One region of the Rhizobium sp. BK098 genome, then DNA from elsewhere that is predicted to be linked to it. Evidence: predicted binding sites of a transcription regulator. Region 1 holds the regulator's gene; each other region holds the start of a gene.

Region 1 (4,910 bases):
ATATCAACCGTCTTGGAAACGATGGCGCACTGCTCTTCCGTGTGGATGTCGGTCAGGACCGGGAAGCCATATTCCTTCTTCAGGTCTTCAAAAACCTCCAGCGCCTTTTCCAGCCCGATGCCGCGCTTGCCCGACAGCGATGTGCGGTTCGCTTTGTCGAAGGAGGACTTGTAGACGAGGCCGATGCCCAGCTTGCCGCAAAGTTCCTTCAAAACGCCGGCGACCATGAAAGCATGGTCGCGGCTTTCCATCTGGCAGGGACCGGCGATCAGCGACAGCTTTGCAGTATTGGAAAAAAGGACCTTGGAGGCACCCTCGCCGACGGTGACTTCGGAATTTGTGCTCATTTTATCTCCTCAAAGGCGAACAATGCGCCCTGACCGGGCGCCAACCTCGCCAATAGACGATTGTTCTTACGCGTATAGGTGACGCCGTTAGCAGTGAAATGCGACGATGTCACGGAAAGATCGCGCGTTTTGAAAAGGATTGCCCGCGCCCTGAGCCCCGGATCATTCGTGCGAACAGGCAGATCATAGAATGCCTCCATTCCTTCCGGGGTCAAAATCTCGAGATCGGCATTGGCAGTCCTGATCGTCAGGCCAAAGGAATGCTCCATGATGCGTGGGTCGCCGACAACCTCTTCGAAGAAACCGCGATAGACCGCCGGCTTCGGCGCGCAAAGCGCTACCCGCGCGATACCAGTCACGCCGTTCTCGTGACGCTCGAGCGCGCTGCGATCAGCCGGCAGCGGATTGATGCGCTGACAGCAGAAAGCGAGAAAATCCGGCGCGCGCAGATCGGCGGCAAAGGCAAGACGAAAGCCTGCCGTGGTTTCTGTTCCATCCGGCATCTTCATCGGACGCGAGAAATCCAGCATTCGCCCCGCCGAAATCGCCGCCGCGTTGAAACGCTTATCATCCGCCACCGCATCATCCGTACCGAATACCACGGCCGAAAAGCCATCATCCCCCACCCGGAAACGATAAGCCTGATCGCGCGCGACGAAAACATTGCCATCTACGATGCTCTTCTCGCATTGCTCCGGAGATGCGACGCCCAGAGGTTCGAGATAGGTTTTATCGGCAAGGAAGACGCAGGCATTCTGAGTGCCAAAGGGATGGCGCGCATCTGGAGCCACCGTGAAACCGAGCTTGCCTAGGCGTTCGCGCGCCAGAGCGATATTGACGGTCGGCAGCACGAGATGATCCAGCGGATGCGGAGACGAAATCATGGCTTCTCCTGTTTGCTTGCGGAAGCAGATTTGCGCCCATCCCCCAAGCAATTCAAGATGGGAGGATGGAACATCCCGAAGCACACGACATGGATTGAAGGCGATCTCGCAAACGTGATTGCTGATTCTCTCCCATAGCCGGCTTATGCAGTAGTGTGGCACTTTGATCCAAATGCTGGGCGCACGGACTGAACGACAAGGCCCTGGAAGCGAACAGAGCGGCATTTCTCATATTTTTCCATGGGTTAACGCAAGTATGGCGCCTCGATGTTCCGATCCGATCTATTCGCAAATGGTAATTATTTAACTGACCCCACAAGGCTTTACCGAAATTTAAGCACTTGCGGAACACATATGGAACATATAGTGTCCGTTCTGGATTTGTTTCACGGCTTTTCTTGATTCTGAGGTTCCAAGACGATGTTGACGCGCAAGCAGCAGGAACTGCTTCTCTTCATTCACGAACGCATGAAGGAATCCGGTGTTCCGCCATCCTTCGACGAGATGAAGGATGCACTGGATCTGGCATCCAAATCCGGCATTCACCGCCTGATCACGGCGCTGGAGGAGCGAGGTTTCATCCGCAGGCTGCCGAACCGGGCCAGAGCGCTCGAAGTCATCAAGCTTCCCGACGCCTATAATCCGAGCCTGCAACAGCGCCGCGGTTTTTCGCCCAGCGTCATCGAGGGCAGCCTCGGCAAGCCACAGCCCGTTGCCCCGCCCGCTCCGTCGAAAGTGGCAAATGACGATCACAACGGCTCGGCGTCCGTACCCGTGATGGGTCGCATCGCAGCCGGCGTTCCGATCTCCGCCATCCAGAACAATACGCACGACATTACCGTTCCCGCCGACATGCTCGGCTCCGGCGAACATTATGCGCTTGAAGTTCGAGGAGATTCGATGATCGACGCCGGAATTTTCGACGGCGATACGGTCATTATCCGCAATTCGACCACGGCCAATCCCGGCGATATCGTCGTTGCACTCGTCGACGATGAAGAAGCTACCTTGAAGCGCTTCCGTCGCAAGGGTGCCTCCATCGCGCTGGAAGCCGCGAACCCAGCCTATGAAACCCGCATCTTCGGGCCGGATCGCGTCAAGGTTCAGGGCAAGCTCGTCGGCCTTATTCGTCGCTATCACTGACCGGTGAATTGTCCAGAACTGGTGGTGCCTTTGCAATTGGCGCGTCGAATTTGTCGGTGCGCCAATCATAGGTTCGATGCCTGGTCCATGGGCGCTGCGGGTTGTTGAATGCGGCTGAGATGATGGGCTTGTCTACGGAAAGCACCATTTCGATGGAGCCGGTTTTGCGCAATGTCGCACCGGTTATGAGCGTTGCTCCGGAGCGGCAGTGGTCCAGCCGCAGCCGGATTGGCGTCACAACAATGTTCCCGGTGTCGCAAGCCGCGGGCAGATAGGCCGCGTTCTCGATGGTGACCAATATCGCGCCGTTTTCGAGCATGGCGACACACCATGCTCCCTTCTGACAGGCAAAGCTGCCTTGCATGGTGCGGTCTAAAGCTTCTTCCATTGCGGTGCGGACCGCCTTCTGCTCGTCATTGCTTAATCGCTTATGCCGATCCGTCTTGCTGATCTGCGGAAGCCGGCTATCGGTCGGGAGCATGGTCGGCGGTTGATGTTCGGCTGCGACTAGCGCTTTCTGCCATTGCTCGAAGATGAAGGCCTGCGGTCTCTCGCGATTGGTGGCGAGGATATCATCCTGGCGCAAGGCAACGAGAATGCCATCTTCCGCGATCATCAGATCCGGCTTCGGCACACCAGAGCCGAACGCGGCCACACCGACAGATGACAGCAGCAGCAACAGGCCCATATGGCGAAGCCGGGTCCGCAGCATGCTCATGATCAGGAAGCCGGCGATGAAAGTCGGCATCAGCCAGCCGGGCTGGCGGCCGAAGGTAATGTCACCTCCCCACCCAGCCACCGTTTTTGCAATAGCGATCACAAGCTCCAGTCCCTCACCGGTGACTTTCCAGAACGGTCCATCGATTCCGAAAGGCATCAGCAGCATCGCCATCATACCGAAGGGCATGACGATGAAAGAGACGACGGGCATGGCCGCAAGATTGGCAGCAAGTCCATATGTCGCCAACCGGTGAAAATGCTCGATCGAGAAAATGGCCGTCGACGCACCGCCGATGAACGAGGTCGACATCACACCTCCAAAGAAGCGCGTGACGAACAGTAGCGGACTTAACAGACGGATGCGCGGCAGGATGTTTTCGCGATGCCGCCGTCGTTTCCAGAGCGAATAGCCTGATACCAGCGCCAGCGTAGCGGCGTAAGACATCTGGAAACTCGGACCGAGTACCTGAGACGGTGACAAGACTAGGATGACGATGGCTGAGAGCGCCACATTGCGCAAGCTGATGGATGGCCTGTCGAAAAGTACGGCCACCAGCATGATCGCCATCATGATGAAGGCGCGTTCGGCGGAGACGCCGAATCCGGAAATGAGGTAATAGGCCGTTACCGTTAGAAGCGCGCCGAAGGCTGCGAACTTCTTCGTCGGCCAAGCCTGGACGACGCCGGGAAACAGGCTGAACAAATAGCGCAGACCGACATAGAAGATGCCAGCCGACAACGCCATGTTGAGACCGGAAATTGCGATGATGTGGGTCAGGCCGGCAATTCTCAGAGCCTCGGTCGTATCCTTCGAGATCGCACGTCTCTCATCGGTGACAAGCGCTGCCGCAAAGGCGCCGGTATCTCCGGGCAAGGTTTGCCTGATGCGGTCGCCTATGCTGTTGCGCAGGCCAGCGAGCCAGATATCGGCCGCATCCAGTAGCGAGCCGGCAACATTGTCACCGGATGGCGATAATAATTCCGGCGTTCCGTAGGCAAAGCCATTCGCGCCGATGCCGTTGAAATAGGAGCTGAAGGCAAAATCGTTGAGACCCGTCAATGCCGGTCCGGCCGGAGGCGTCAGGCGCGCCCTGCCCCGGATTCGATCCCCCAGATCGAACGGCTCCGCCTGCTTGCGCACGAAGACCGTAACCCGCTGCGGCGCGCGACGGATAGAGGGTTTTTCCGTTGCCTCGACGCGGACGATATAGCGCCAGCGCCCATTGTCATAGGATTCCCGTCGCTCGATCTGCCCGGTCACGGTCGTCGTCACGGCCGAGTCGAGCATGACGGTGGAAACCCGCCAACTTTCCCACTGCGCGAGCGCCATGCCCAGGCAGATGAGCATACCGGCGAAAAGCGTGTGATGAAGCAGCCTGCCCGCATCGCGCTTTAGCAAAAAACCCAAAGCAAACAGAACGAGGCCTGCGAGAAACGCCTGCGGAGGCGGATCGACTTGCGCCTCGAACCAGATAATCGCACCCAAACCCATATAGATCGGCGCGAAAAGAACAGCACGGCCATGGGCCGCGTCCTCCGCAATCAAGCCGAGAACAGCGGTTCCAAGACGCTTCGGGACACGCAGCAAACGCGACGTCAGCGGCGCCTGATCCTGTGTTCGTTCCCATTGTTGCGCTTTGGCGCGGAGGGTAATGGTGGCGGAAAAGGCATGAGGTTGCGGAGACGCGGTGACGTCCCTGCTCTCTTCCTGCTGGTCGGATGCCTCGAAATTAGGCACTCGCTGACTGCCCCCGCGCCAAATTACAGCTTCTGCGCGATTTGTGCCGTCACCATCCAGTGAATTCAACTGAAATCG
Region 2 (4,910 bases), on a different contig from region 1:
GAAGCGAGGGCCGCCGACGACGCGATAGTTCAGGCCGAGCGTGACGAAACGGTCTTCGAACTCGCGCATCTGGAAGGAGGCGCGCACGAGGATGGCGATGTCGTTGAGATTGTGCTTGTTGCGCTGCAACTGCTCGATCTCTTCACCGATAGCGCGCGCTTCCTCCTCGGAATCCCAGGAGGCGTGCACCTGCACCTTTATATCGTCGGGGTCGGAGCGGTCGGTGAACAGCGTCTTGCCGAGCCGGCCTTCATTATGGGCGATCAGATGCGCGGCAGCGCCGAGAATATGTTCGGTGGAGCGATAGTTGCGCTCCAGCTTGATGACCTTGGCGCCGGGAAAATCCTTCTCGAAGCGCAGGATATTGTCTACTTCCGCACCGCGCCAGCCATAGATCGACTGGTCGTCATCGCCGACGCAGCAGACATTCTGAGGCTCGCCCTTCTGCCGCTGCGCCAGCAGGCGCAGCCACATGTACTGCGCCGTGTTGGTGTCCTGATACTCGTCGACTAAGATGTAGCGAAAGCGCTGGTGATAATCCTTGAGGATATCGGGATTCTGCCTGAATATATTGATCGGATGCAGCAGAAGATCGCCGAAGTCGCAGGCGTTCAGCGTCTTCAGGCGGTTCTGATAGGCGGCATAGAGTTCGCGGCCCTTGCCGTTGGCGAAGGCGCGCGCGTCGCCTTCCGGAATATCAGCGGGGCTGAGGCCCTTGTTCTTCCAGGTATCGATCATGCCGGCGAACTGTTTGGCCGGCCAGCGCTTATCGTCCAACCCTTCGGCCTGGATCAGCTGCTTGATCAGGCGGATGACGTCGTCGGTATCGAGAATGGTGAAGCTGGAGGTGAGGCCGACCAGCTCGGCATGACGGCGCAACAGCTTGACACCGATCGAGTGGAAGGTGCCGAGCCAGGGCATGCCTTCGACCGCGCCGCCGACGAGCAGCGCGATGCGTTCCTTCATCTCGCGGGCCGCCTTGTTGGTGAAGGTGACCGCGAGGATCTGGCTGGGGAAGGCGCGGTTGGTGGAGAGTATATGGGCGATGCGTGTCGTCAGCACGCGCGTCTTGCCGGTGCCTGCGCCCGCAAGCACCAGAACGGGGCCGTCGAGCGTTTCCACGGCTTCCGTCTGCTCGGCATTAAGGCCCGAGAGGTAATCTGGCCGGCGGCCGCTGTCGCGTGCCGCCATGGCGCGTGCCGCGATGCCGCCGCCAATGCTGCCGGCAGCCGGCGCAGAACGGCGCGGTACGGTATGCTCCGGCTCCTCATCAAAGAAGGGAATGTCGTCATGTCCAATGGTCATGCGGCCCAATGTAATGATTCTACCTCGAAAGGCAAAAGAAACGGGCCGAAATTAGAACAAAAAGTGCACATTCGCAGCTCTTGATACGCGTTCTGCATCACGGAGCGGATATGCCGGCGAGCCAATAAAACGTGTCGTTGTCTCACTGAAGATTACAACTTCGTTTGTATCTAAATTGTGGTTTAGCAGTCGATTCATGGGGGGCAGCGGCCGCGTGAAATGATGCGACTCGGCGCGGTACACAATGCTCGCCCATCGTCGCGCCGCGGCATAGCGACGAGCACGTCGGGGCTAAGCCAGTTATCGCCCCCGCGCCCAATTATGGTGAATTATGCGTTGTTCTTAGCGCATTTTTAAGCATGTTTGCTAATCATGGCGATATGTAACCGCCAGAGCGCAGGTGTTGTTTTTGCCTGGCTCCTGTTTGCCGATGCGATCGGCCCGCGCGCATGAGCGCCCGCGGCAAGGTTCCGATGTCTCCTTGTATATGTTGCGTATTGTTGCGTTCGGAGTTCATGTGCCGTGAGTATTTTTTCGACCTTCATCAGGGTCAGTCCCTCTATGAATACAGCGCTGGAAGTGCTGAGGGACACCCAGGCCAAACTGGGTAATGCCGAACGACAGATGTCGTCGGGCCTGCGGGTTCAAACGGCGAGAGACAATGCTACGTACTGGAAAATCTCGACTTTGACGCATACCGACGTCGGTGCGATTTCGTCGGTTCAGGATGCGCTCGGTCTCGCCGCCTCGACCGTCAGCACGGCTTCCACGGGTGTCGGCAGCGCGATCGACGTCGTGACAGAGATCAGGACAAAGCTTGTCAGCGCCTATGAGACCAGCGTCGACAAAACGAAGCTTAATGACGAGATTGCGCAGCTGAAACAGCAGCTGCGTAGCATCGGAGAGTCTGCGACCTTCAATGGCGTCAACTGGACGGTGCTGCGGGATGGCGCCGATCCTATCGATCCGCACGAAGTGCCGGGCTCGCTGATCCGCGGCAGCAACGGGACAGTTTCGATCGGCATGTTGAGCTATGCAGGCGTGAGTTCGACGAGCGGCCCGATCACATCGGTCGATGCGCGTTATCTGATCGATGACCAGTCGAGCGGCTCCGGCGGATATGGCGTGCTGACGTCGACGTCTTTCGCGACCGAGGCCGGGGCTGCAAGGAACTATGTGCTCGTCAGCACTCAGAACGGCAATACGAGCGGCCAGGTGGAGATCTCGCTCGATGCGAATACGACCCAAGGGGCCATCGCCGACATGGTCAACACAGTGACGGGAATGTTGAACCAGCTCAAGACGATCGGGTCCGCATTCGGCTCCCTCGAATCGCGCATCAATCTTCAGACCGAGTTCGCCAAGAATTTGAGCGATTCCCTGACCAGCGGTGTCGGGAAGCTTGTCGATGCCGATATGGAGCAGCAATCGAGCAAGGTTCTGGCGCTGCAGGCTCAGCAGCAACTCGGGCTGCAATCGCTCTCGATCGCCAATGCCAGCTACAATACGGCTTTGCAGCTTTTCCAGAATCTCTGAGAGCCAACCAAAATCATAAGAGGCAGAGTTATACGTATCCTCATTGCCTTGGTGGCTTTAGCCGTTTTTTCGCTTGGCTGGAGTGTTCGCGATGCTGTCAGAGGCAGCATCAATGCGATGGTGATATGGCTCGGCTTTGCAATGTTCTGGGGTCTAATGTGTATTATGTATTCGATGGTTCACGCGAGATATTGAGAGATTGTTGCGGAAATTGCTTCTATCCCAAAGATATAAGGGCCTCATAGATTTCTCTTCACGATATTGCCGCAATGCTTCATATCTGCTGCGGCCATCGAACCGGAGAGCGATGATTCCATGATGAAGAGAATTGCCATTCTTGCCCTAGCGGCAGCCTTTTTGAACGCATGCACGACCACCGACCCCTATACGGGTGAGCAGAAAGTTTCCAATACGGCAGGCGGTGCAGCGATCGGTGCCGGTGTCGGCGCTGTCGCAGGCCTTCTGATCGGCCATTCGCCGGCCTCGCGCCGCAATGCCGCGTTGATCGGCGCAGGCGTCGGTGCGCTTGCAGGTGCGGGCATCGGCAACTACATGGACCAACAGGAATCCGAACTGCGTGCGCAGCTGCAGGGCACCGGCGTCTCCGTTACGCGCGTCGGCGACCGCATCATCCTCAACATGCCGTCGGCAATCACCTTCGACATCGACCAGGATGCGATCAAGCCGGAATTCTTCCCGACGCTGAATTCTGTCGCGATCGTTTTACGCAAGTTCAACCGCACGCTGATCGACGTCAACGGCCATACGGATTCGACTGGCAGCCTGCAGCATAACCAGGATCTGTCCGAGCGCCGCGCCGGATCGGTTGCGTCCTACCTCGGCAGCCAGGGTATCGACCAGCGCCGCATGTCGGCCATCGGCTTCGGTCCATCGCAGCCGGTCGCAACGAATGCAACCGAGGCTGGCCGCGCCCAGAACCGCCGCGTCGAGATCCAGATCGCACCGATCACGCAGAACGGCTAAGCCTTTTCAACAGATGCGGCCGGGTCTCATGATCCGGCCGTTTTCTTTGCGCGTCGGATCACGCGTGCATGCTGGCGCCCTTGGTGATCTTGTCGACGATTTTCTTGTCGGCGCGCAAGGCGATGCCGACGACCTTGGCGTCCTCCGGTGCGAATTCGGAAAAGACAGCGCGGTTGGCCGCATCATGGCCAGTTGAAAACATTTCCTCGATGAAGATGGAAGACGTGACGCCACGCTCCAGCGAGCGGCGGTGGATGGCGGTAATGCTCTCCTTGTCGGCCGAGAGCACGATGATGGGCTGGATCGACAAAGCGTTGTAGACGTTGCCGGTGCGATCGCGATAGGCTTCGCCGATGATATCTGGATGCTGTCCGGCTATGCCTGTCGACAGGAAGGCCGTTACATTCAGTTTTTGCCAGGATTGAAGGTCGCTTCGCAGAACGATCGCGATTTTGGTATCGAACATCGATGGTCACTTTCATGCAGTCTGGAAATGGGACATTGCGCGAGGATGTAACCGGACAGATCTTCGAGGGTCTTGAACGTTTGTGCGTGACGCCGGAGAGCAATCGCATCCTGTCCGCGCCTGCCTATCCGGGCATCGAACGCATCCAGGCGCAGTTTCGCGGCGATGCCTTCGAACTGCACCGGCACGATACCTATGCGCTTGGCGTCACCATCCGCGGCGTGCAGACATTCCGCTATCGCGGCGAACAGCGCTATAGCCTGCCGGGACGGGTGATCATTCTTCATCCGGACGAACTGCATGACGGCGGGGCCGCGACCGATGACGGCCTCGTGTACCGGATGCTGTATCTGGAGCCATCGGTACTGTTTCAATGCCTTGAGGCGGCGCGTGTCGGCCTGCCTTTCGTCGATGACCCCGTGGTGGAAGACAATCGTCTCGCCGGCTTGTTGCTGGCGGCGCTTGGCGAGCTCGATCGCGAGCTGGATGAACTCTTCGTTGACGATTTCGTCTCGCGGCTCACCGACGGACTTGTCCAGCACGCCCGTTTGCCGCAACGGCCTTTGGGTAGCATTGCCTGGGGGCAGGTGAAGACTGCGCGCGACTATCTCGAGGCGCA
Region 3 (4,910 bases), on a different contig from region 1:
CCGGCTTGTCCAGGCCATCGTTCTTCAGCGCCCAGAGGAGCGTGATGAGCTCGGCCGGAGCCGGCTTCAGCAGGGCGGGCACGAAAATATGGTACGCGCCGAAGCGAACGCCGTAGCGGCGCATCGAGGCACGCCCGTCCTGATCCAGCGATTTCACTTCTTCCGTAACGTCGCGGCGGAACAGAACGCCGAGATTCTCCACCAGCTGGAAAGCCAGCCCCTTGGCAAGGCCCTGCAGATCTTCGGCACGCTGGAGATCGTCCAGCGGCTTCAGGATCGTGCTGATGTGATGGTTCACGAAACGCTCGATACGGGCGGCGACATGATCGCGCGCATTGCCGGTCAGCTGTTCGTCGGCAAGCAGGATGACGCGCGGACGCATGACATGATCGCTGCCTGACAGGCGCGCGACGGGGTCGCCGAGCCAGCGCACGAGGCCATCGGCACTGATCGCGAGATCGCCGTTGCCGGCCGCATGCAGACGTGCGGCACGTGCCTCGAACTCCAGCCCGAGCGCCTTCTGCGAGGCGGTCTGGACAGCTTTAGCATCCGGCCCCTCGGTCCCTGCGATAGGCGTGAACCGGAATCCGGTCAACTGTCCCACATGATGCCCCTCTACGAAGACATCTCCATTCACACTGATTTCAGCTTCCAGCATCGCATTCTCTCTCAGGCGCTTCATGAGCACAGATGTCCTGCGATCAACAAAGCGTTTCGTCAACCTCTCATGTAACGCGTCGGACAATCGATCTTCGATTTCCCGCGTCTTTTCTTGCCAGTGTGTCGGATCGGCAAGCCAGCCGGGCCGGTTCGACACATAGGTCCAAGTCCTTATCTGCGCGATTCGCGCCGAAAGCGTGTCGATCTCGCCATCCGTCCGATCGGCGCGATGCACCTGTTCGGCCAGGAAATCCTCTTTCACCGTGCCATAGCGCACGAGATCGGAAAAGAGGGTGGCGATGAGATCAGCATGCTGGGCAGGCGTGATGCGCCGATAGTCGGGAAGCGCACAGGCCTCCCACAATTTCTCAACCCGAGCCGGGTTGCTGGCAAGATCGACTATCTCCAGATCGCGTGACAGATATTCCAATGCCTGCTGGTCTACCGCAGGCAGCGCGCGCGTCAAGCCCTGCACGCGAGGCGCGTCTTCCAAACTTGCACGCAACGCCGCGATCGAAGCGAAATCCAGTTCTTTGGTGCGCCATTGCAGCACCTTGACCATGTCGAATTCATGTCCCTCGATGCGGCGCACGAGTTCATCGTCGAAAGGATCGACTTGTCCCGTCACCCCGAAGGTGCCGTCCTTGAGATGACGGCCGGCGCGACCTGCGATCTGACCGAGCTCGGCCGGATTGAGATTGCGGAATTGATAACCGTCGAACTTGCGGTCCTGCGCAAAGGCGACATGATCGACATCGAGGTTGAGCCCCATGCCGATCGCATCGGTCGCAACCAGATATTCGACATCGCCGGCCTGATAGAGCGCCACCTGCGCATTGCGGGTACGCGGGCTGAGGGCGCCGAGCACGACGGCCGCGCCACCGCGCTGGCGGCGGATCAGCTCTGCGATCGCATAAACCTCATCGGCGGAAAAGGCGACGATGGCCGTGCGCTGCGGCAGCCGCGTGATCTTCTTCTGCCCGGCGTAGAAAAGATGCGATAGCCTCGGCCTTTCGAGGACGGTAATCCCAGGCAGAAGTTGTCCAAGGATCGGCCGCATCGTGCCCGCGCCGAGCAGCAGGGTTTCATCGCGGCCGCGCAGATGCAGAAGGCGGTCGGTAAAAATATGTCCGCGCTCCAGATCGCCGGCAAGCTGCACTTCGTCGATCGCGACGAAGGAGGCGCGCGTCTCGCGCGGCATGGCCTCCACCGTGCAGACCGAATAGCGCGCATTGGGCGGCGATATCTTTTCCTCACCGGTCACCAGCGCGACGTTGTGCGCGCCGACCTTCTCGACGACGCGCGTATACACCTCACGGGCAAGCAGCCGCAGCGGCAGGCCGATCACGCCGCTGCCGTGTGCCACCATGCGCTCGATGGCATAATGGGTCTTGCCGGTATTGGTCGGTCCGAGCACTGCGGTCACGCCGCGTCCGCTCAGGATCATGGGCTGCGAAGTCTGAGTCATAGGTCCGTGCATAGGCGAGAAACAGCCGTCTTCCGATCAGCCAGCTCCTCCTGGAGGAAACGAACAGATGACGACCATATGTGACAAAGGCAAGACCCGAATGAAAAAACAGATGCGGCAACATTCGATTTCATATTTGAGCGCCTCAACCATAAGCTACATTTACGTTGCATCCCATGCGAGTCCGGGCGAATCCAGAACAGCCTGAGAACGAATCGGAGACGAATCGCTGACTCCGTCATGTTCCTTATTTGTTCACGGCTACATATGGATTGCAATGAAAAGATTGCCACCAAATGCTGAATCTCGTTTACACGGCTTTCCGCAGAAAAAAGGAGTCAAGCGGAGAATCCTCGGCCAGAGAAATTTCGCGCCGTGCCATCGTTAACAATCTGTAAATAATAAGGTTTCGCGTGAATCAGCGGACGACATCAACATCCAGGCCAAAGCCGAAACGAATCGGCGACGAATCGCGGATTCCAAGCGATTCTGTTTTGTTCTCCACAATATCTAGCGGTTTCTCGTCAGGAGGATACCGGACTCTGAATGGTTGAGACGCGAATCCGAGCCGAATCTGCGATTGCGGTTCGTCTTTTGACGAGCGCAGCTATAGTGAATCGACAAATGCACGCAAAAAGTGCAGCCGTTAACACAACGATCAAAGCCGGAACGAATCGGTGACGAATCGCGGATATCAGCGGGTATCGCATTTGTTCACGGCTACATGTTGTATTTCGCCGGAGCAGCATCGCGACATAGAGGTCAGCTTGAATGGCAACGCTGTTGCGGAGTTCGCTGCGAATTAACGAATTCGCCCGCGAACACATCACCTGGACGACATTTGCCAACGGCAGCATCCTTGTATTCGGCATGTCGGCAAACGCCCAGCCGTTAACCAAAGTTCAAATGCAGAACGAATCGCCGACGAATCACGGACATCCGGCCTTTCCCGTTTCGTTCACCACAACCCATTGTATTTTAATGGTATTTTAACCATACAACGAATTTGCCGCCGCGCTTGTAACCGTCACCCGATGCGATCCAATTTAAGGATTCGCTAACCATCCCGACTGCTGTGCGCACGCATTTTTATTTCTTAGCCGGAACAATTGTCGCGCATGCAAGTTTCTATGAGCAGAATTGCGGAATTCGTCCATTCACTGGAACAGTTTCGAGTGGGAAAGCTGGAAGGTTAACGCCATGTCGAACGGCGATAATGGCGGGATATTCGAGCCGGACGGACATGGAGGAGACATATCATGCTTGGTACGGTATTGCTTGTCATACTGATTCTGCTGCTGGTTGGCGCACTTCCCAGCTGGGGTTACAGCCGGTCTTGGGGGTATGGCCCATCGGGTGGTCTCGGGCTTGTTCTCGTCATTGTCCTCATTCTGTTATTAATGGGGCGCATCTGATCCGCAGACATTTTTCAAACCTCGCAACATCAGGGAGCTAACACCATGAAGAAGATTATCGTCGCGATCGCCCTCGTCGGCGCATTGGCGTCGTGCACGTCAACAGAAAAAGGTACGGCGATCGGCGCCGGCACCGGCGCGCTGATCGGTGGCGTCGCCACCCATAGCTGGGGCGGCGCCGCCGTCGGCGCGGTGGCTGGCGGCGTAGTCGGCAACCTCATCGGGCGTTCGGAAGATCGTCGCGGCTACTGCATTTATCGCGACCGCTACGGTCACCGTTATGAGGCTCGCTGCCGCTAAGGCATTGCCTGACCGGCCGTCATTGGCGGCCGGTCAGGATTCGCTCTCGGAAATTCAGGGAGCGGCAGCTCCCTCAACAAAATCGTCTTCCCGCGCCGTCGATCACGGCGAGGTGGCAGTGTTTTGAGAAAGGAACGGCATCATGGCCGCAATCATCGCAAGCATTGCAGCACTCGTTCTTACCGGCACCACTTTTTACGCGCTGGTGAGCGCGGCGAGAGCTCGAGACAGAGAGAAGCGGCAGCTCGCCCTTGAGGCCGTCATCCTGGAATTCAAGCCACGACATCAGCAGCAGGCCTCAACAAGAGGATGATTGCCGGCGGAGCTCAGTAATTCCGTTCGTAACGCGCTATACAGGCTGAAGCGGCTCCGTAGCCCTGAGCCGCTTTTTTATAGCCCTTGCGCAGCTCCCAGCGGAAGACTGGCCTGCGCTTTTCCTGAATTGCCTAGACGAAGAGCTGGCCGCCATTGGCAGATATGGTCGATCCGGTAATGAAACCGGCATCGTCGCTGGCCAGGAAGACGGCGATGCGCGCGATTTCCTCGGGTTCGCCGAGGCGCCCCACGGGAATCTGCGGAATGATGCGCTCGTTGAGCACTTTCTCCGGAACCGCCAGCACCATCTCCGTGCCGATATAGCCGGGGCAAATCGCGTTGACCGTGATGTTCTTGGCGGCACCTTCCTGCGCAAGCGCCTTGGTAAAGCCGAGATCGCCCGCCTTGGCTGCGGAGTAGTTCGCCTGCCCCATCTGCCCCTTCTGACCATTGATGGACGAGATATTGATGACGCGGCCGAAGCTGCGGTCGCGCATGCCCTGCCAGACGTGGTGCGTCATGTTGAAGAGGCCGGTGAGATTGGTATTGATGACCTCGTGCCATTGCTGCGGCGTCATCTTGTGGAATATGGCATCGCGGGTGATACCGGCATTGTTGACTAGGATGTCGACATGACCAAGATCATGCTCGATCTTGGCAATGCCCTTGCCGCAAGCCTCGTAGTCGGTGACATCCCACTTGTGAACGAAAATCCCCGTCACATCATGGAAAGCCCGGGCCTTCTCATCATT
Region 4 (4,910 bases), on a different contig from region 1:
CGCGCACATCGAAGCCCAGTCGGGAAATCCGGATCAAGATATCCTCGAGCAGCGCCTCTTCGCCGCCGAAAAGATGGGCGCAGCCGGTAATATCGAGAAAAAGGCCGTCCTTGCCGTCGATCGCCACCAGCGGCGTATAGCGGTCGCACCAGTCGGCGATCGCTTCCAGAAGCTTGCGATCCGCGACCGGATCCTCCTCGACGACATCGAGATCAGGACAGATCGCCTTTGCCTCGGCCACGCCCTGACCCTGCTTCAGGCCGATCATTTCAGCCCGTTCATTGAGCGCAGTCAGCCGCATGGCATTGTTGAGCTTGCCGGCACAGGCAAGCGGCGGCGCTTCAAGCCTGCCTGTCGAACGCCAGGACAGACCCCAGCGCTTGCGCGCGATCCGATCGGTCGGCAGATGCGGGAAGGTCAGCGCCAGAATGCGCTGCGTGTTCGCCGGGAAAGGCAGGGTACTGAACATCGGAGACAGGGGCAAAGCGGCGGTCATGGGCATTCCACTCCAGGGTTATGGAAAGAGGCGCCGGGTTGCGGCTCTTTTCCAAGGTCAGACGAAAAGCCGGGTGACCGATGCTGCCGCCAAGCACCGATCCGTCCGGCAGGGGCCGCGCCTGTGCCGGCGCGGGTTCGACGGAAAAGCGGAAGAGGGCGCTGCTTGCTTCCTCCTCGCCTCCCTGTCGCAACAGAAACAAGGGCCGTCCCGCCGCCTTGGCCCTCAGCGCCAGCCGCCGGCTCTCCGTCAGACCGAAACGGGCGGGATTGCCGCGCACTTCCAGAATGACGACGGCAAAGGCAGCACTGCCAAGGGCTGCTTCCGCCACCCAGAGCGCATCGTCGAGCTTGCGCGGCGACGCCTGCAGGAGAGCCTGAGGCTCCAGCCCGAAATCGCCGATGCCGATGGCATAGGGCAGGCCTGCCTCCATCCTTGCCACCGTATCGCCGATCCATAGGACCGGCGACTTGGCCGCGGTCTTATCCGATGCTCGCGCATGCAGTCTCGCCGCAAGCGCCAGGGCAAAGCCGCTCGCCGCCCCGGCATCGCGCAGGCCGAGCGAGCGGATTTCCGTCAGCGCATCGAGCGGCAAACCGCCTTGCAGAGCCGCATCGAGTTCATCGACGCCGATCGGAAGGAGCGACTGTTCAAGCGTAGGCTCAGTAGGCAGGGATTTCGCACTACCCATCGCCTCTCTCACCGGCTTGTCTGCCAAAGCCTCATGCGCCGAGGCTGCCAGCGCCGGGATCGGCCTGCCTTCCAGTCGGGCAATGGTTTCACGCAGGGCAAAAAGCGTTTCCCGCGCCACGGCAGCCTCGGCCATGACGTTCACTCCAGATCGATAATGTTCCTGTTATGTTCTTATGGATTCCAGAGCTTGGAGAAAGAGTCAACACCATTTCATAAGAAAATATTCCTGTGAACCGAGCCAGATGATTTCGGTCTGTCGCCCGAAAATCCGAATCCGCTCTAGAATCAAAAAAGTAGAGCATGATGTCGATCGAAAACCGCTCAAACACTTTTCGGCATCACGCTCTATTCCGCTCTCGTAAAAGCAGCGCAAAGTCTCTATATGACCAGCCAAGGAAGGAATATTCATGGCTCGCGTTGACCAGAGCGAAGATTGGCGGGATCGCCATTCTCCCTCCATCAGCACATTCGAATCCCTGGCAATGGAGGCTTACAGCCACTTGCCGGAGGAATTCCGCTCGCTCACCGGCAACCTCGTCATTCTCATCGAGGATTTCCCGGATGACGAAGTGTTCGAGGATATGGCGCTGGAAACACCCTTCGACCTGCTCGGTCTCTTCGAAGGCCGCGGCATCTCGGAGCGCTTTACCGCCCAGACCGGCGATATGCCCAATAAGATCCGCCTCTATCGCCGGCCGATCATCGACTATTGGGCCGAGAACGATGAAACTCTCGGCGACATCATTACCCATGTCCTGATCCACGAGATCGGCCACCATTTCGGCCTGAGCGACGAGGACATGGAGCGCATCGAGGCAAGCGCCGAAGAAGCGACGGATCGGTGATATCTTTCGTCAATAAAATTTACTATCATCCGATATATTGTAGATTCACTCGCAACGGATAGGATAAAGTGACTTTAAGGATAAGCCTATTATTTAGCGCTTCATTCCTTCTCCTATTGATAATAGGAGATTACTTTAAGGTTGGCGCACCGGATCTTAATGAAAATCCTGTCACAAACTTCGCCAAGCTCATATATTTTATTGGCATCTTCAGCTCCTTCACCTTTGGCTTAGGGAGCAGCATGCTGAGCATGTCCTTACGCTCATCCCTTAGAAAGGGCGAGGACATCACGTATGTAAAAGAAAATCCGATAATCTGGCTTTTGACATGGCGTGAAGTAAAAGACGAGATCAAACGCATTTAGGGCTATTTAGGCTCCAATGGCAGCCAATGCTCGTTGAAGCCCGTTCGCTCATCAACTTATTACTGCTCCGAAAGCTTCATATCCGGATCGTAATCCTTGCCGGCAACTTCCTTGACGACGGCCTGGCCGCACTCCATACGCCCGCTTGCAGAATTGAAGCCATAGGTCGGCGAGCCGTATAGCTCCCAGCCCTTGTTCAGCGCCGCACTGACCTTGTGGCAGAAGGAAGCGTCATCGGGGCCGGTGAGGAAGCGGTAGAGTTTCATTAGGGCATCTTTCGTATTTGGCCGGGCAATTCGACGGTCAGACCTCGGTGCGGGGCGCCGCTGCCGTGCCCGAAGAGCGCTGTTCGATCAGGCGAGCTTTATGAATGAGTCTTTCCGCCTGGACAAGGTGCAGCCGCTCCACCATGCGCCCGCCAAGGTTCACGACATTGAGAGTGGCGGCGCTCGGGTCGGCAAAAGCCGCAATGATGGCTTCGGCCTCGGCAATGGCAGCCTCAGCCGGGCCGAAATGCCGGTTGGCCGCCTCGATCTGGTTTGGATGGATCAGCATCTTGCCGGCAAAGCCCATGGCGACACCCTGGCCGCATTCTGCTTCGAACTCCTCGGCATTCCTGAAATCGTTGAAGACGCTGTCGATCGCCTCAAGGCCGTAAGCGCTGACGGCCAATATCACCTGCATCAGCCAGGGCACGAGATAGGGGCGACCGGGCTGCGGCAGAACGCCCGTTTCCTTTCTGAGGTCGTTGAGACCGACGACGAAACAATCGAGCCGGCTCCCTGCCGTGCGCCCGGCTTCGGCGATCGCGGCCGCATTCAGGATGCCGCGCGGCGTCTCGATCATGGCCCAGATACGCAAGTCTTCCGGTGCATCGGCTTCCGCAAGCCGGTCACTGACATCGCTTACGTCCTGCGGCTCGTCCACCTTCGGCAGCAACACCGCATCCGGCTCCAGCTCCGTAACCAGCGCCAGGTCATCGGCACCGAAATTGGAGGAGAGCGCATTGATACGGATGATCCGCTCCCTGCCGGGAAGCGGCGAGACCGCAAAGAAGGCCCGGAGATTCTCCCGCGCCTCGGCCTTTTTCTCCGGCGAAACCGAATCCTCGAGATCGAAGATGACCGCGTCGCATTCGAGGCTCGAAAGCTTGTCCAGCGCGCGTCGGTTGATAGCGGGAACGCTCAAGACCGATCGGCGCAGACGGGCGGGACGGGACGAAGGGCTTTGGCTCGCAGATTGGCTCATTGTGCCGTTTTGCCGCGCTTTTAATCGGCAGGCAAGTCAACAAAAAGCCATGCTCCTCTTGCAGATGACAATCATGAGGGCCACATTGCTTGATGTAGAGAGGTCTCGACCATGCAGAATATTCGTTCCCTGTTCATCGCACTTGCCGGTATCACCGTGTTTGCAGCCATGGCGCTGTTTACCGTTTCGGTCACGCTCGCCGTCGGCGCTATCCTTACCGTGCTGATGGCAGCCCGCGCGATTTCGCTGCGCATGAAGCCGGCCCCGGTGCACGCCAAGGCGAAGACGAACGGCCAGCGCGAAATGCGCATCTGGAACGACGGTCGCGGCACGATCATCGACCTCTAGGATTGAAAGCAGGGCAGGGCGGTCTATCCGGCGGGCCTATGTGTGCGATCAGGCCTCGTCCTGAAGGGCACGACGACCCAAAGCGCCGCGTTTTAGAGCATTTCCAAGATTTTCCTTCATTTCGGGCCGGATTTGCTCTATTGGCAGGATAATTCGTGCTTAGACGAGAATGAAGGCAGGACCCCATGGACAAGTTCGTGAAGTTGACCGGTGTCGCAGCACCCCTCCCGGTCGTCAATGTCGATACCGACATGATCATCCCGAAGGATTATCTGAAGACCATCAAGCGCACGGGTCTCGGCAAGGGGCTCTTCGCTGAAGCCCGCTACAATGAAGACGGTTCTCCGAACCCGGATTTCGTGCTGAACAAGCCGGCCTATCAGAATGCCAAGATCCTCGTCGCCGGCGATAATTTCGGCTGCGGCTCCTCGCGTGAGCATGCTCCCTGGGCGCTTCTCGATTTCGGCATCCGCTGCGTTATTTCAACCAGCTTCGCTGACATCTTCTACAACAACTGCTTCAAGAACGGCATCCTGCCGATCAAGGTCAGCCAGGAAGAGCTCGACAAGCTGATGGACGACGCCTCGCGCGGCTCCAACGCCATTCTGACGGTCGATCTCGAAAACCTCGAGATCACTGGCCCGGACGGCGGCTCGCTGAAGTTCGAACTTGACGAATTCAAGCGCCACTGCCTGCTGAACGGCCTCGACGATATCGGCCTGACGCTGGAAAAATCCTCTGCGATCAGCGACTTCGAAAAGACGAACGCCGCATCGCGCCCCTGGGCTGCCTGATCGGTCTTTCCCTTATCGCATGTTTCGAAGCCGGGCCTTGCGCCCGGCTTTTTTCATGCCGGGCATATTAGACTCCCTCTCCCCGCCTGCGGGGAGAGGGGACTATCCCGCAATTATCACA

Evidence for each region. The regulator LexA, encoded in region 1, represses DNA repair genes until DNA is damaged. The targets are predictions, from matches to a motif close to TGTTCNNNNTGTGTTCNG.
Region 2: a site for LexA is predicted at 1,358-1,375, ahead of FHT73_RS02845 (UvrD-helicase domain-containing protein). Genes of this name have one in related genera too.
Region 3: a site for LexA is predicted at 2,370-2,387, ahead of FHT73_RS15435 (helicase-related protein). Genes of this name have one in related genera too.
Region 4: a site for LexA is predicted at 1,345-1,362, ahead of FHT73_RS15920 (metallopeptidase family protein). Genes of this name have one in related genera too.

Annotation. Positions count from the first base shown of each region.
Region 1 is NZ_JACHYY010000010.1:92,515-97,424, reverse strand. Features, by position in the region: gene kdsA (3-deoxy-8-phosphooctulonate synthase) at 1-347, opposite strand, end outside; gene FHT73_RS23400 (VOC family protein) at 344-1,231, opposite strand; gene lexA (transcriptional repressor LexA) at 1,652-2,374, shown strand; gene FHT73_RS23390 (ComEC/Rec2 family competence protein) at 2,355-4,586, opposite strand.
Region 2 is NZ_JACHYY010000001.1:586,179-591,088, forward strand. Features, by position in the region: gene FHT73_RS02845 (UvrD-helicase domain-containing protein) at 1-1,305, opposite strand, end outside; gene FHT73_RS02850 (flagellin) at 1,867-2,841, shown strand; gene FHT73_RS02855 (OmpA family protein) at 3,157-3,825, shown strand; gene FHT73_RS02860 (DUF2000 family protein) at 3,884-4,291, opposite strand; gene FHT73_RS02865 (AraC family transcriptional regulator) at 4,327-4,910, shown strand, end outside.
Region 3 is NZ_JACHYY010000005.1:206,180-211,089, forward strand. Features, by position in the region: gene FHT73_RS15435 (helicase-related protein) at 1-2,128, opposite strand, end outside; gene FHT73_RS15440 (hypothetical protein) at 2,900-3,121, shown strand; gene FHT73_RS15445 (DUF3309 family protein) at 3,388-3,543, shown strand; gene FHT73_RS15450 (YMGG-like glycine zipper-containing protein) at 3,589-3,843, shown strand; gene FHT73_RS15455 (hypothetical protein) at 3,986-4,156, shown strand; gene phbB (acetoacetyl-CoA reductase) at 4,290-4,910, opposite strand, start outside.
Region 4 is NZ_JACHYY010000005.1:316,092-321,001, forward strand. Features, by position in the region: gene FHT73_RS15915 (DNA polymerase Y family protein) at 1-301, opposite strand, end outside; gene FHT73_RS29515 (hypothetical protein) at 342-1,322, opposite strand; gene FHT73_RS15920 (metallopeptidase family protein) at 1,597-2,034, shown strand; gene FHT73_RS15925 (DUF1737 domain-containing protein) at 2,459-2,665, opposite strand; gene FHT73_RS15930 (CoA ester lyase) at 2,703-3,647, opposite strand; gene FHT73_RS15935 (hypothetical protein) at 3,759-3,995, shown strand; gene leuD (3-isopropylmalate dehydratase small subunit) at 4,181-4,789, shown strand.